Regions from separate parts of the Oceanobacillus sp. FSL W7-1304 genome, predicted to be linked through region 3. Evidence: predicted binding sites of a transcription regulator. Region 3 holds the regulator's gene; each other region holds the start of a gene.
What was found. The regulator Rex, encoded in region 3, represses fermentation and respiration genes when NADH is low (regulators of the CRP and FNR family bind a similar motif). The targets are predictions, from matches to a motif close to TTGTGAAATATTTCACAA.
Positions count from the first base shown of each region.

Region 1: a site for Rex is predicted at 1,705-1,722, ahead of pflB (formate C-acetyltransferase). Genes of this name have one in related genera too.
Region 2: a site for Rex is predicted at 2,795-2,812, ahead of NYE61_RS07430 (cytochrome ubiquinol oxidase subunit I). Genes of this name have one in related genera too.

Region 1 is NZ_CP150211.1:4,111,051-4,115,317, reverse strand. Features, by position in the region: gene NYE61_RS20195 (chromate transporter) at 4-531, opposite strand; gene NYE61_RS20190 (chromate transporter) at 528-1,100, opposite strand; gene pflB (formate C-acetyltransferase) at 1,745-3,988, shown strand; gene pflA (pyruvate formate-lyase-activating protein) at 4,103-4,267, shown strand, end outside.
Region 2 is NZ_CP150211.1:1,495,923-1,500,189, reverse strand. Features, by position in the region: gene cydC (thiol reductant ABC exporter subunit CydC) at 1-131, shown strand, start outside; gene NYE61_RS07435 (cytochrome d ubiquinol oxidase subunit II) at 283-1,308, opposite strand; gene NYE61_RS07430 (cytochrome ubiquinol oxidase subunit I) at 1,305-2,645, opposite strand; gene NYE61_RS07425 (YfiT family bacillithiol transferase) at 3,022-3,531, shown strand; gene proB (glutamate 5-kinase) at 4,038-4,267, shown strand, end outside.
Region 3 is NZ_CP150211.1:1,935,877-1,940,143, reverse strand. Features, by position in the region: gene NYE61_RS09765 (ABC-F family ATP-binding cassette domain-containing protein) at 42-1,970, opposite strand; gene NYE61_RS09760 (redox-sensing transcriptional repressor Rex) at 2,122-2,760, shown strand; gene NYE61_RS09755 (hypothetical protein) at 3,058-4,074, shown strand; gene NYE61_RS09750 (YdiK family protein) at 4,151-4,267, opposite strand, start outside.

The sequences.
Region 1 (4,267 bases), 2.0 Mb from region 3:
TATTTATAAAAGAAAGCCACCGTAAATAAGAGCTCCGGCAATTACAAATGCAGGGTGTATTTTAAAACGCTCGATTAATAGAAAACTAACGCCAACCAGTAGTACCGTCTGCCAAATTCCAATTCCTATATAAGATTCACTGAAAAACCTCCATGCCATAACACCGAGCAATATAGCAATGACCGGCTGAACAAAAAGCGTTAACCGCTTTACTTTAGGAGAGTCCTTATATTTTAACAACAGTCCACCAAGGAATATTAATAAAATTAGAGATGGAGCCACAGTAGCAAATACGCCTACAATCGACCCAATAACCCCTCCTACTTCATAGCCTATGTACCCTGCCATCTTCGTTGCAATTGGACCTGGTAAAGAGTTTCCAAGCGCTAAAATCTCACTAAATTCCTGCACTGACATCCAACCATATCGTAATACCACTTCATTTTCAATAAGGGGAATGGAAGCAGGTCCTCCCCCATAGCCCAGAATACCCGGAATAAAAAAGGCGACAAAAATATCAATATAGATCATACATCTTCACCTTCTTTATTCTTTTTTTGCTTCTTGTGGACTGGCAGAGACAGCGCCAGGATGAGTAGAACAGCAATCAAAATTCCTGGATGCACCTGAAGAATTTGTAAAGTGATAAAGAAAATAGCAAGAAATATACATGTCTTTACCCATCCCAAGCCAATAGCAGCTTTTTGGGCAAATTGCCATGTCAAGACAGCCATCATCATCCCCACTACTGGAACGACTGCTGCCGTCATTCCTTGCACCCAATCAAATTCTTTAACTTGTGAAAGTGTAGTGAGTAAAACAATCATTAATAAAATCGTAGGTACAATCGTAGCAAGAACGGCATTTATCATTCCTAGTATACGGGCAACCCGATAACCAATATAACCAGGTAGCTTTGTTGCAATTGGACCCGGTAATGTGTTTGCTAAAGCAAGAATATCACCAAATTCCTCGTTATCCATCCATTTATAGTGATCAACTACTTCCTTTTGAATAAGCGGTATCGAAGCAGGTCCTCCCCCAAATCCGAGTATACCAACACGAAAAAAAGCAATAAATAAATTCCAATGTGTTTTCATTTGTCACAAACCTTTATCTATTTTTAGTATGTTGCCAGCCTATCCAGTGATGAGCTTTCGAGTAAGCCCGTGAATCCAGTAAATAGGCCCCAAATGTTGATGCTCTCTTAATGCTGGAACCCCATTCGCTTTAGATAATCAAATAACTCACTGCGCCAAGAAGCTCATAGCCTACATAACTTACAGAATGAACTTATCATTCCTTTGATTGGTAACTCATCTTTGACCAATCAAAGGAGCCTACTCTCTTCCCATTCGGGCTCTCATCACTTCTATGAACGACCAAATAAACCTACTCTCTTCTCATTCGGGCACTCATCACTTCTATGAACGACCAAATAAACTTATTCTCTTCTCATTCGGGCACTCATCACTTCTATGAATGACCAAATATACTTACTCTCTTCTCATTAGGGCACTCATCCATTTATGATTTCCTTAAATATGACGTTCAAATCATTTATACCATTATACGTGAATGAAACATATTTTTAAATATTTCATTCCTTCTTCATCGACACGATATAGTTACAATTCTGACACACTTCTTTAACATTTTAAATAACTTCATCTAAAAATATGTGATATGATAAATATATAAAGAATGCTCAATGTTTCACAATATCTTTTTTAGGAGGGTTATTATGGTTGTAACTGCTCAAAACAAAATGGATTTTAAAAGTGGAAAATGGCAAGAGGAAATTAATGTTCGCGACTTTATTATGCAAAACATTACTGTCTATACTGGTGATGAAAGCTTTTTAGCAGGATCGACAAGGAACACGACAATTTTATGGGAACAAGTGATGGATTTAACAAAGCAAGAACGAGAAAATGGTGGCGTATTGGATATGGACACATCAATTGTATCAACCATTACGTCACATGGAGCAGGCTATTTAAATAAAGGTATTGAAAAAATTGTTGGTGTCCAAACAGACCAACCTTTTAAGCGCTCTCTTCAACCATTTGGTGGTATTAGAATGGCAGAAGATGCTCTACATGCATACGGATATGAGTTAGATGAAGAAGTAAAGCATGTCTTCAACAATTATCGGAAGACACATAACCAAGGTGTTTTTGATGCATACACACCTGAAATGCGAGCAGCAAGAAAAGCTGGAATTATTACAGGTCTTCCTGATGCTTATGGACGCGGACGGATCATTGGCGATTACCGAAGAGTTGCTTTATATGGTGTTGACAGGCTAATCGCAGATAAACAAAAAGAACTTGCAGCAACGGGAGTTAATGGTGTGATGTCCGAGAAAATCATTCGTGACCGCGAAGAGCTTTCTGAACAAATTCGTGCCTTACAAGAATTAAAACAGCTCGGTTCAGATTATGGATATGATATTTCCAATCCTGCTACAAATGCAATCGAAGCGTTCCAATGGTTATATTTTGGTTATTTAGCAGCTATCAAGGAGCAAAACGGCGCAGCTATGAGTCTTGGCAGGGTTTCTACCTTCTTAGATATTTATATTGAGCGTGACATTCAAAATGGTGTCATTACAGAAGAAACAGCACAAGAGCTTGTCGATCATTTTGTAATGAAACTACGACTTGTAAAATTTGCAAGAACTCCAGATTACAATGAATTATTTAGTGGAGATCCAACTTGGGTTACAGAATCAATTGGTGGTATTGCTATAGATGGTACACCGCTTGTGACAAAGAATTCGTTCCGATTTTTACACACATTAGACAATCTTGGGCCTGCACCCGAACCAAACTTAACGGTTTTATGGTCTGATCAATTACCACGCCCTTTTAAGGAATACTGTGCATCTATGTCCATTAAAACAAGTTCAATTCAATATGAAAATGATGACCTCATGAGGAAACAATTTGGAGATGATTATGGAATTGCATGCTGTGTTTCTGCAATGGAAATTGGCAAGCAAATGCAGTTCTTCGGTGCACGAGCTAACTTAGCCAAAGCATTGCTATATGCAATTAATGGCGGGGTAGATGAACAATCCTTCACTCAAGTAGGACCGAACTATGAACCAATTACTTCCGAATATCTACACTATGAGGAAGTAATGGAAAAATATGACCAAATGCTAGAATGGCTTGCCGGATTATATATTAATACACTAAATGTGATTCACTACATGCATGACAAATATAGCTATGAACGAATTGAAATGGCATTACATGATAGAGACATTCTCCGGACAATGGCAACTGGGATTGCAGGATTATCAGTTGCAGCTGATTCACTAAGTGCCATTAAGCACACAAAGGTAAAAGTAATCCGCAATGAAGCTGGCTATGCCATCGACTACAAAATAGAAGGAGATTTCCCGAAATACGGAAACAATGATGACCGAGTTGACGCTATTGCAGTTGAACTTGTCACAGCCTTCATGAATAAAATCAAAAAGCATCAAACATACAGAAATTCTGTACCAACACTTTCTGTATTAACAATTACTTCCAATGTCGTTTATGGGAAGAAAACTGGAAATACACCAGATGGACGAAAAGCTGGAGAGCCCTTTGCTCCTGGAGCGAACCCATTGCATGGACGTGACGAAAAAGGAGCACTTGCATCCCTCAGCTCTGTCGCAAAATTGCCTTACGAATACGCATTAGACGGAATAAGCAACACCTTTTCCATTGTACCAAAAGCATTAGGGAGAGAAGAAAGTACACGAATTCAAAATCTAGCAGGAATGCTAGACGGATATACGATAAAAGGTGGACATCATTTAAACGTCAATGTGTTTGATCGCGAAACATTGCTCGATGCAATGGAGCATCCAGAACAATATCCACAGCTAACCATCCGTGTATCTGGATATGCGGTAAACTTTATTAAATTAACGAGAGAACAACAATTAGATGTTATTAATCGAACATTCCATAAAGGGATGTAAGCAAACCACTTGTAAGGAAAAAAGCATGCAATAGTTAGATGATATAGGTTCTCGCTTCCCTGTTTAAGGGGAGCACCCTATTACGTCAACAATTTTAATGGGGAGGTTTTTCAAGTGAAAGGTCGAATTCATTCTATCGAAACATGTGGAACCGTCGATGGTCCAGGTTTGCGCTATATAATTTTTATGCAAGGCTGCCCGCTCCGCTGCCAGTTTTGCCATAATCCAGACACATGGAAAATGGGCGATGGCAAGGAAATGACGGTAAATGAACTCGTC
Region 2 (4,267 bases), 440 kb from region 3:
TGGATCAAATTATTGTCATGGATCAAGGGGAAATTGCAGAAGCTGGCACCTTTGAAGAATTGATGAAAAGTAAAGGTTATTTTTATCAAATGAAGAAAATCGAACAAAGTGTCTTTTTGGCAGATCTGTAAAAAGAAAAAGAAGCTGACAGAGAAGATTAGTCCTCGTCAGCTTCTTTTGTTACAGGTTTATCCTTACCGGCTCCCCAAAATGCAACCGCAATCGCAATTAGAATAATGAGAATGGGAGCGACAAAGATTAGAAAATCATGAAACATTTAGCTCACTCCTTCTTATTCTTGATTCCTTGTACATAATTTTTATCGAACAGAAATAGCCGTAATAACAAATACAAGGAGGGAAGCAATAAGGCTAGGCCAAGAATAAACACGAATACTAATGAAATTGCCATCGCCGTATTAGTGAACCCTTCATAAATGGTAAGATGCGGGTAAAGCAAGTACGGATAATGGGAAACTCCATACGCGAAAAATGCCATTGCAAATTGACCGACAAGCAGCCAGAATGCCATACCGTAGTTTCTTCTTTTCCAGATGAGCCATACTGTTGCAAACCATAATATAAAGGAAAGTGCAAACATCCACCACAAATCCATAATCCGTTCAAAGTGGGCTTCATTGTGAGAGCTTAATTCATAAACAATGCCACTAGCAGTAATAATCAATGGTAAAGCCCACCCAAGTGCGTATTTCCGCATCAAATCAGTTGCTTTTGTATCACCAGTTTTATATGCGTACCACGTAAGGAAGACAGCGGATATATATAAAACAGCAACAATGCTTAATGCCACAATAGACCAGGTTAATGGGCTAGTAAATAGAGCTGCGTAATCAAGCACTGGGTTATCGTTCACGATGGATACGAACCCACCCTCAGAGATGGTTAAGACAATCGACAATGAAGCTGGAATTAACAGTCCGGAAGCTCCATACATAAAGGCATATCCTTTATGACCTCGTGCTCCATACGATTCAAACGCATAATAAGAGCCTCGGATTGCCAGCAAAACTAGCGCAATACTTCCTGGAATCAGTAAAATTGTTCCGAAGTAATATGCCGATTGTGGAAAGAACCCAACAATCCCAACGAAAAAGAAAACAAAAAATACATTCGTTACTTCCCAGACAGGAGATAGATAACGCTGAATAATTTTAGATAAAATATGTTGCTTACCAGTTATAATGCTTTGGGCGTTAAAAAACCCTGCACCATAGTCGATCGAGCCGACAATGACATATCCAAATAAAAATAACCAGAGTACGGAAATTCCTAGAACTTCTAAACTCATTCAGAATCACCACCTTGCTGTTTGGCGAGCGCCTTTTCAATCGGATCGTTTTTAAACATTCGTCTTAGCACGACAACCGTACCAACACCTAAAACGAAATATAATCCTACGAAAAGGATAAACATATGGCCAACATAATCACTTGATGTTGCTGCTTGATCAACCGTCATGATTCCTCTGAGTATCCAAGGTTGACGACCAACTTCCGCCATCCACCAGCCAGCTTCAATTCCTAAGAATGACAATGGCCCACCAAGGACAATAAGTGATCGGTACCATGCTGTCTTAACGAAAGACCAGCCTCGTTTTGCTCCAACCCAATAGACGAATGAGAGAGCCAGCATGAACATACCGATTGTAACCATTAAATCAAAATAATAATGGATAATTAACGGTGGCTGTTCTTCTGCTGGAAATTGATCTAATCCAATTACTTCTGCATTTGGATAACCATGCGCAAGAATACTTAATCCAAATGGAATTTGCAGCGCGTAATTCACTTCCTGATTTTCATCAAGCATTCCATAAAGAATGAGTGGTGCAGCTTCCTCAGTTTCAAAATGCCATTCAGCTGCAGCTAGTTTCTCAGGCTGATATTCTGCCAAGTACTTTCCAGACAGGTCTCCAATTAACACAGTTGCAATGGAAAAGATAAGTCCGATTTTCATCGTCATAAACAAAGCTTTTTTGTGGTATTCATGTTTCGAACCTTTAAGCAATCTGAATGCAGCAATGGCTGCCAGCATAAATGCAACGGTCATATAAGCAGTAGCAAGTACGTGGGACACTTTCGTCGGCATTGCTGCAGTAAACATTGCTGCAATCGGATTTGCATTTACAAGTTGTCCATTCATAATGTCAAAACCTGCTGGGGCATTCATAAAGGCGTTGACAATCGTAATGAAGACAGCAGACATACCACCTCCAAGTGCAACCGGGATCAATAATAGTAAGTGTTTACGAGGGTTATCAAAACGATCCCATGTATACAAATAAATCCCTAAGAATATTGCTTCAAAGAAGAAAGCAAAAACTTCCATAAATAATGGCAATGCGATGATATTACCAGCAAGCTCCATAAAGTTAGGCCACAATAGTGATAATTGTAAACCAATTGCAGTTCCTGTCACGACACCTACGGCAACCGTCACGACAAACCCTTTTGCCCATCGTCTAGCCATCAGCATATAGTGCATATCGTTCTTCTTGATTCCAACCCATTGTGCAATCATGATCATGAGGGGCACCCCTACACCGATGGTTGCATAGATAATGTGAAACGAAAGGGTTAAAAGGGTTAATAATCTACTGGCAAATACCGGATCATCAAATAACAACGCAGATCCTCCTCCTTAATTTCACAAATAAACCACCTAAGATTAGGCTCTACTTAGATATGTAAAGGCACATCTAAGTTCATTCTAACGTGTTGACGTACCTAATTGGATATTAGATATGACAATATTTCAAACGGGAAATGAATTAATTGTGAACTCTTTAACAATCTTATAATAAATCGAGAAAATGACAACCAATATGTATTTTCCCCAAAAAAATCGTTGTTAATCTATATTTAATTGGAAAGGTATTTCTTGAAAAAGAGGACCATTTCTATGGAAAGCGTTTACTAGAGGAATTAGATAGATATGTTAAAATAAAAAGAGGATGATCTAATCAAATTAAAAATAACGAATAAAGGAAAGGGGATTAAAAATGGATGTCAAATATCCAATAGGGAAATTACAGGTTCCTGAAAAAGTAACATTAGAAAATACACATGAATGCCTAAAAGAAATTGAAACTTACACGATCCGTTTAAGGAAAGCTGTTGACTCATTAAGTAATGAGGAACTCAGCAGACAATATCGTGATGGCAGCTGGACAGTTCGTCAGCTTGTTCATCATATTGCAGATTCCCAGTTGAATATGTATCAACGTTTGAAGCTTGCTTTAACAGATGAAAATCCCACAGTACCAAATTTTGATCAAGACAAGTGGGCTATTCAACCGGATACAAAACTTCCTATAGAAAGTTCCATTAAAATGCTAGAAGGCATAAATGAACGCATCGTATCTTTAGGGAATAATTTAACTGAAGAGCAATTAAATCTGGCGTTTACTCACCAAAAAAACGGTAAAATCACGGTTGCAACAAAAGTTGCAAAATTAGCTTGGCACGAAGAGCACCACTTAGCCCATATAAAAATCGCTTTAGCAGAATAATACATTATATATGGAATTGGCTTATCGAGCTACGATAAGCCAATTCTTTAAAAGTGGGCTTAATTTTTTATTCATCCAGTAGAATCTTCTAGCTGTCTTTTTTTAGTATTATCGAGCAACACGTCCTTTACTTTCATAATAACCTTCATCAAATTAAAAATTACCAATAAAAAGAACTGAATATTTTACCTATTGACAACGGGATTTTTTCTCGCCATAATAGAAATCAATATATTGAACGTTAATAAAGGACTAGTATGCGGTACTTGCTATGAAAGAGAGCGGAATTTAGAAGCTGAAAGATTCCGTCATAGACAACCTGCAGAACCTACCTTTAGAGTCCCATGCCAATACATGGGCGCATTTCCAGCGTTATGGATGAAGTGGAATGTGCATACATTCAAGTAATGGTGGTACCGCGGAAGAGAGCTCTTTCGTCCTTATAATATAGGGCGATTGGGCTTTTTTGTGTACATAAGGAAATACGTTTAATGGAGGTAATCGAAATGCGTAAGCAACGAATCGTAGTCAAAATTGGCAGTAGCTCCCTAACAAATGATAAGGGTGAAATCGATCAGCAAAAACTAAATGATCATATTCACGCGCTGGCTGCGCTTCGAGAAGCAAACCATGAAGTTATTCTTGTATCTTCAGGTGCTGTTGCAGCTGGCTTTAGAAGGCTTGGTTATTCATCAAGACCCGTCACCTTAAAAGGAAAGCAGGCTGCTGCTGCTGT
Region 3 (4,267 bases):
TAGCTGCCTACTGTTTATTATAATGGACTATATGAAATCGTTCAACTATTCTCCTCTTGAAGGGCAGTCCATTCTTCTATAAGTTGTTCAATTTCGTATTTCAACTTATTCACTGTTTCTGTAAGCTCCAATGACTTTTCATGATCTTGATAAACTTCCGGTTTTGTCATTTCTTCTTCAATCTGTGCAATATCTAGTTCCTGATGTTCAATCATTTCTTCAAGTTCTGAGATACGACGCTGGACTTTCCTTTTTTCACTTTGCAGCTGCTTGCCTTCCTTATAGCTTAGCTTTTTTGTTTCAGAGTTGGATGTTGTTTCCTTTTCCTGTTTTAGCCTTTCGATTTCTGCCTCTTCTTCTTTCTTCTCCAAATAATAATCATAGTCCCCAAGATAGATCGTAATTCCATCTCGTTCCATTTCAGCAACCTGATCAGCTATTTTATTAATAAAATAGCGGTCATGTGATACGAAAAGGATGGTTCCAGGAAAATCAATCAAAGCTGCTTCCAGCACTTCTTTACTATCGATGTCCAAATGGTTTGTAGGCTCATCCATAATAAGGAAATTTGCTTGCTGCATTTTAAGCTTAGCAAGGGCTAGTCTTGCTTTTTCTCCACCACTTAATGTATGGACCTGCTTTAATACATCATCTCCAGAAAAAAGAAAGTTTCCTAAAACCGTGCGGATATCTTTTTCATTTATGGTGGGGTAATCATCCCATAATTCTTGAAGAATCGTCTTAGTAGAATTAAGATCAGCCTGTTCTTGATCATAGTAGCCAATTTGTACATTTGTACCAAGCTGGATGTTTCCTTTTTCTGTCTGCAGTCTACCTAAGATGGCCTTAAGTAATGTAGTTTTCCCTACACCATTCGGACCAACAAGTGCGATACGGTCACCGCGATTTATATCCAGTCGTATGTTGGAAAAAATAGGGTCCACTTCTTTTTCATAACGTAAGCTAAGCTCTTCAACTTTTAATACATCATTTCCACTTCTGCGATTAATTTGAAAGGAGAAGGAAGCGGATGACTCATCACCTAGTGGCCGATCAAGACGCTCCATTTTTTCAAGCTGCTTCCGCCTGCTTTGTGCTCGTTTTGTAGTCGAAGCACGTACAATATTCCGCTGGATAAAGTCTTCCATTTTTTTAATTTCAGTTTGCTGCTTTTCAAATTCCTTTAATTCCTGTTCATAATTTAGTGCTTTTTGCTCCAAATACTTGCTGTACGAACCATGGTATTTTCGCGTTTTATGCCGTGAAATTTCATATACAATGGAAACTGTTTTATCAAGAAAGTACCGATCGTGTGAAACGATGACAATGGCGCCTGGATAACTAACGAGATAGTTTTCCAACCATGACAATGTATCAATATCAAGATGGTTGGTCGGTTCATCAAGAATAAGCAGCTGTGGTTTTTGAAGCAGCAATTTACCCAGGGCAAGTCGTGTTTTTTGTCCACCACTAAGTTCTGCGATTGGAGTATCATAATCAAAGGACTCAAAATTTAACCCACTAAGTACAGCTCTAATATCAGATTCATACGTATAGCCCCCATCAGTCTGATATGCTAGTTGAAGTTTGTCATATTCTTTAAGGACTTTGTCATATTCTTCTCCAGATAATTCGCTGGCTTTCTCCATCTCTTTCTCTAATGCTCGAAGTTGCTTTTCCAATGATTTTAAATGGGAAAATACCTCTAGCATTTCATCCCAAATGGTTTTCCCTGATTCTAACGTCATATGCTGGGATAAATAACCGAATGTAAGATCCTTCGGTTGAAAAAATTCCCCTTCATCATACGATAATTCTTGTGCCATAATTTTAAGTAATGTTGACTTACCTGCACCGTTTCTGCCGACAATAGCTATACGGTCTTTATCTTTAATTTCAATTTTAATATTTGATAAAATCTCTTCAGCACCGAAGGATTTGGAAATTCCGTTTAGTTGCATTAATATCATCTTTTTCACCCCATCATGTACAGTGTATCTTATAGTTATTTAACGAGGCAACTGAATTGTGAAAAATATCACGACTTATTTGACGTTTTCTGTTAAAATAGAAGGAAAGAACTTATCATATACAACTATTGGATTGAAAAGAGGAAGATTGATGGAACAGAATAAAATTCCACAAGCTACTGCCAAGCGGCTGCCTTTATATTATCGTTTTCTTAACAATTTAAATCAGCAAGGGAAGAAGCGAGTTTCCTCAAAGGAGCTGAGTGATGCAGTAAAAGTGGATTCTGCAACAATTCGAAGAGACTTTTCTTATTTTGGCGCATTGGGAAAAAAGGGATACGGCTATAATGTAGAGTATTTATTAGGATTTTTCCGAAGTACGTTGGATCAGCATGAGGTTACAGAGGTTGCATTAATCGGAGTTGGGAACTTAGGCACAGCCTTCCTTCATTATAACTTTATGAAGAACAATAATATCCGGATTACTACGGCATTTGATGCAGATACAGAAAAGGTTGGCACGGATATTGGCGGGGTACCCGTTTATGATATTCGTGATTTAGAGGAAAAGTTAGAAGACATTAAAGTCGCTATCCTAACTGTGCCAGCTGTTGAAGCACAAGTGATCGCCGATAAGCTTGTAGAAAAAGGGATTTCAGGGATTCTTAACTTTACTCCTGCAAGGATTAGTGTACCGAAGCATATTCGGGTCCACCATATTGATCTTGCTGTTGAATTGCAGGCCCTTGTTTATTTCCTAAAGCATTATTCGTTAGATAATCCAGAGTAGATATTACTCATTGTGAATTTTTGTTTAATTACAAGGCTATTGATTTTAGGTCAAAAGCCTTGTTTTTTTATGGTTGGATTTGGATGTCCTTATATTGGTAAATACCATAATTTATTTGCATCAATTCCATAAAATCTCTGTTTTAAACAACCACTGGAAATAAGCTGATAAATATTAACTAGATAAATGGAACTAATATTTTTCTGAAAATTATTGGTTCTTAAGACATCTATCCATTTACTGATTATTACGTTAATCTGTATTGGGAATATATTGAGAAAGAGGAGGAATTTATTCGTGAACGTGAAAAAGGTTTTAGGTATTATGTTTGTTTTATTTATTAGTTTGTTCATTGTTGCATGTTCAAATGAAAGTGACAATGAGAGTGAAGGGACTAACGATGCTGAAGCAACTGAAGAAACAAATGATGCGGAAGCAAACGAGGAAAATGGGTCTGAAGAAGCAGAAGAAAATGTAGTTCCAGAAGATGAGGCATTATTTGCAGTACTTGAAGCAAACTTAGAAGCATTAACAGAAAATGACTTGGATGCTTACATGGAAACCATACATAGTGAATCTCCTTTATATGACTCAACACGTACGACAATCGATCAATTATCTGTGTATACATTAGATATGGAATTATTTGATTTAGTTGTGGAGGAAAAATCAGAAGAAGAAGCAACAATCTCTTATAAACAGACGACAATGAAAGTCGATGGTCCTGATTTTATGAATAATGAAACACACGGGGTTCATGTCTTGCGACCAGATGATGGTGCATGGAAAATTTATAGTTCTGAAGAACCAAGCGAAATAATTCCTCTTGATGAGAATGGGGATGTTATCGAAGAGACTGCTGCTGATGCAGCGGCAGAAGGTGTTTACATTGACACAATTACGAGCTTAGAAATTCCGTTTGATGAAGGAAAGTGGGAGCTTGAGAACTATGAGGAAGGAGACGGTGAAGCAACCGCTGAATTTCTTTTAGTTGATGAGGATCAAACGAATTTCACAGAGCTGTTTACGATTCATTATTATCCAGATGGTGATGAATTGTTAGGTGCTGAAGGCTTTATCGAAATGATGGAAATGAATTTAACAGAAATGACTACAGGTGAGCTTGAATTTAATTCTGCGGAAGAAGGATTTTTTGATTTTTCATTAACAGAAGATGATATTCAGCTCGATCAGGAAGAAGTAGCAAGGGTATTTGCGAAAGACAATGATTTGTATGTTGTTCGCTACACAACGTTTGAAAAATCAATCGAAGATAAAGATGAATGGATAGATAAGTTGAAGTCTATCCAATAAAAATAAAAGAAGGCTGTTTCAGTATTAATCTAGAAACAGCCTTCTTTTTTATTAAGAAGATCTATATAGTATCTATTTAATGCTTCTTCTTTTTCAATCGAAAATACTTATTAAGCAATCGAACTGCAACTCCAAAGGCAAGCGTTGCTACAGCAGCAAAAATGAGCGTGGTGGGATTCCAGATTGTTTGCCC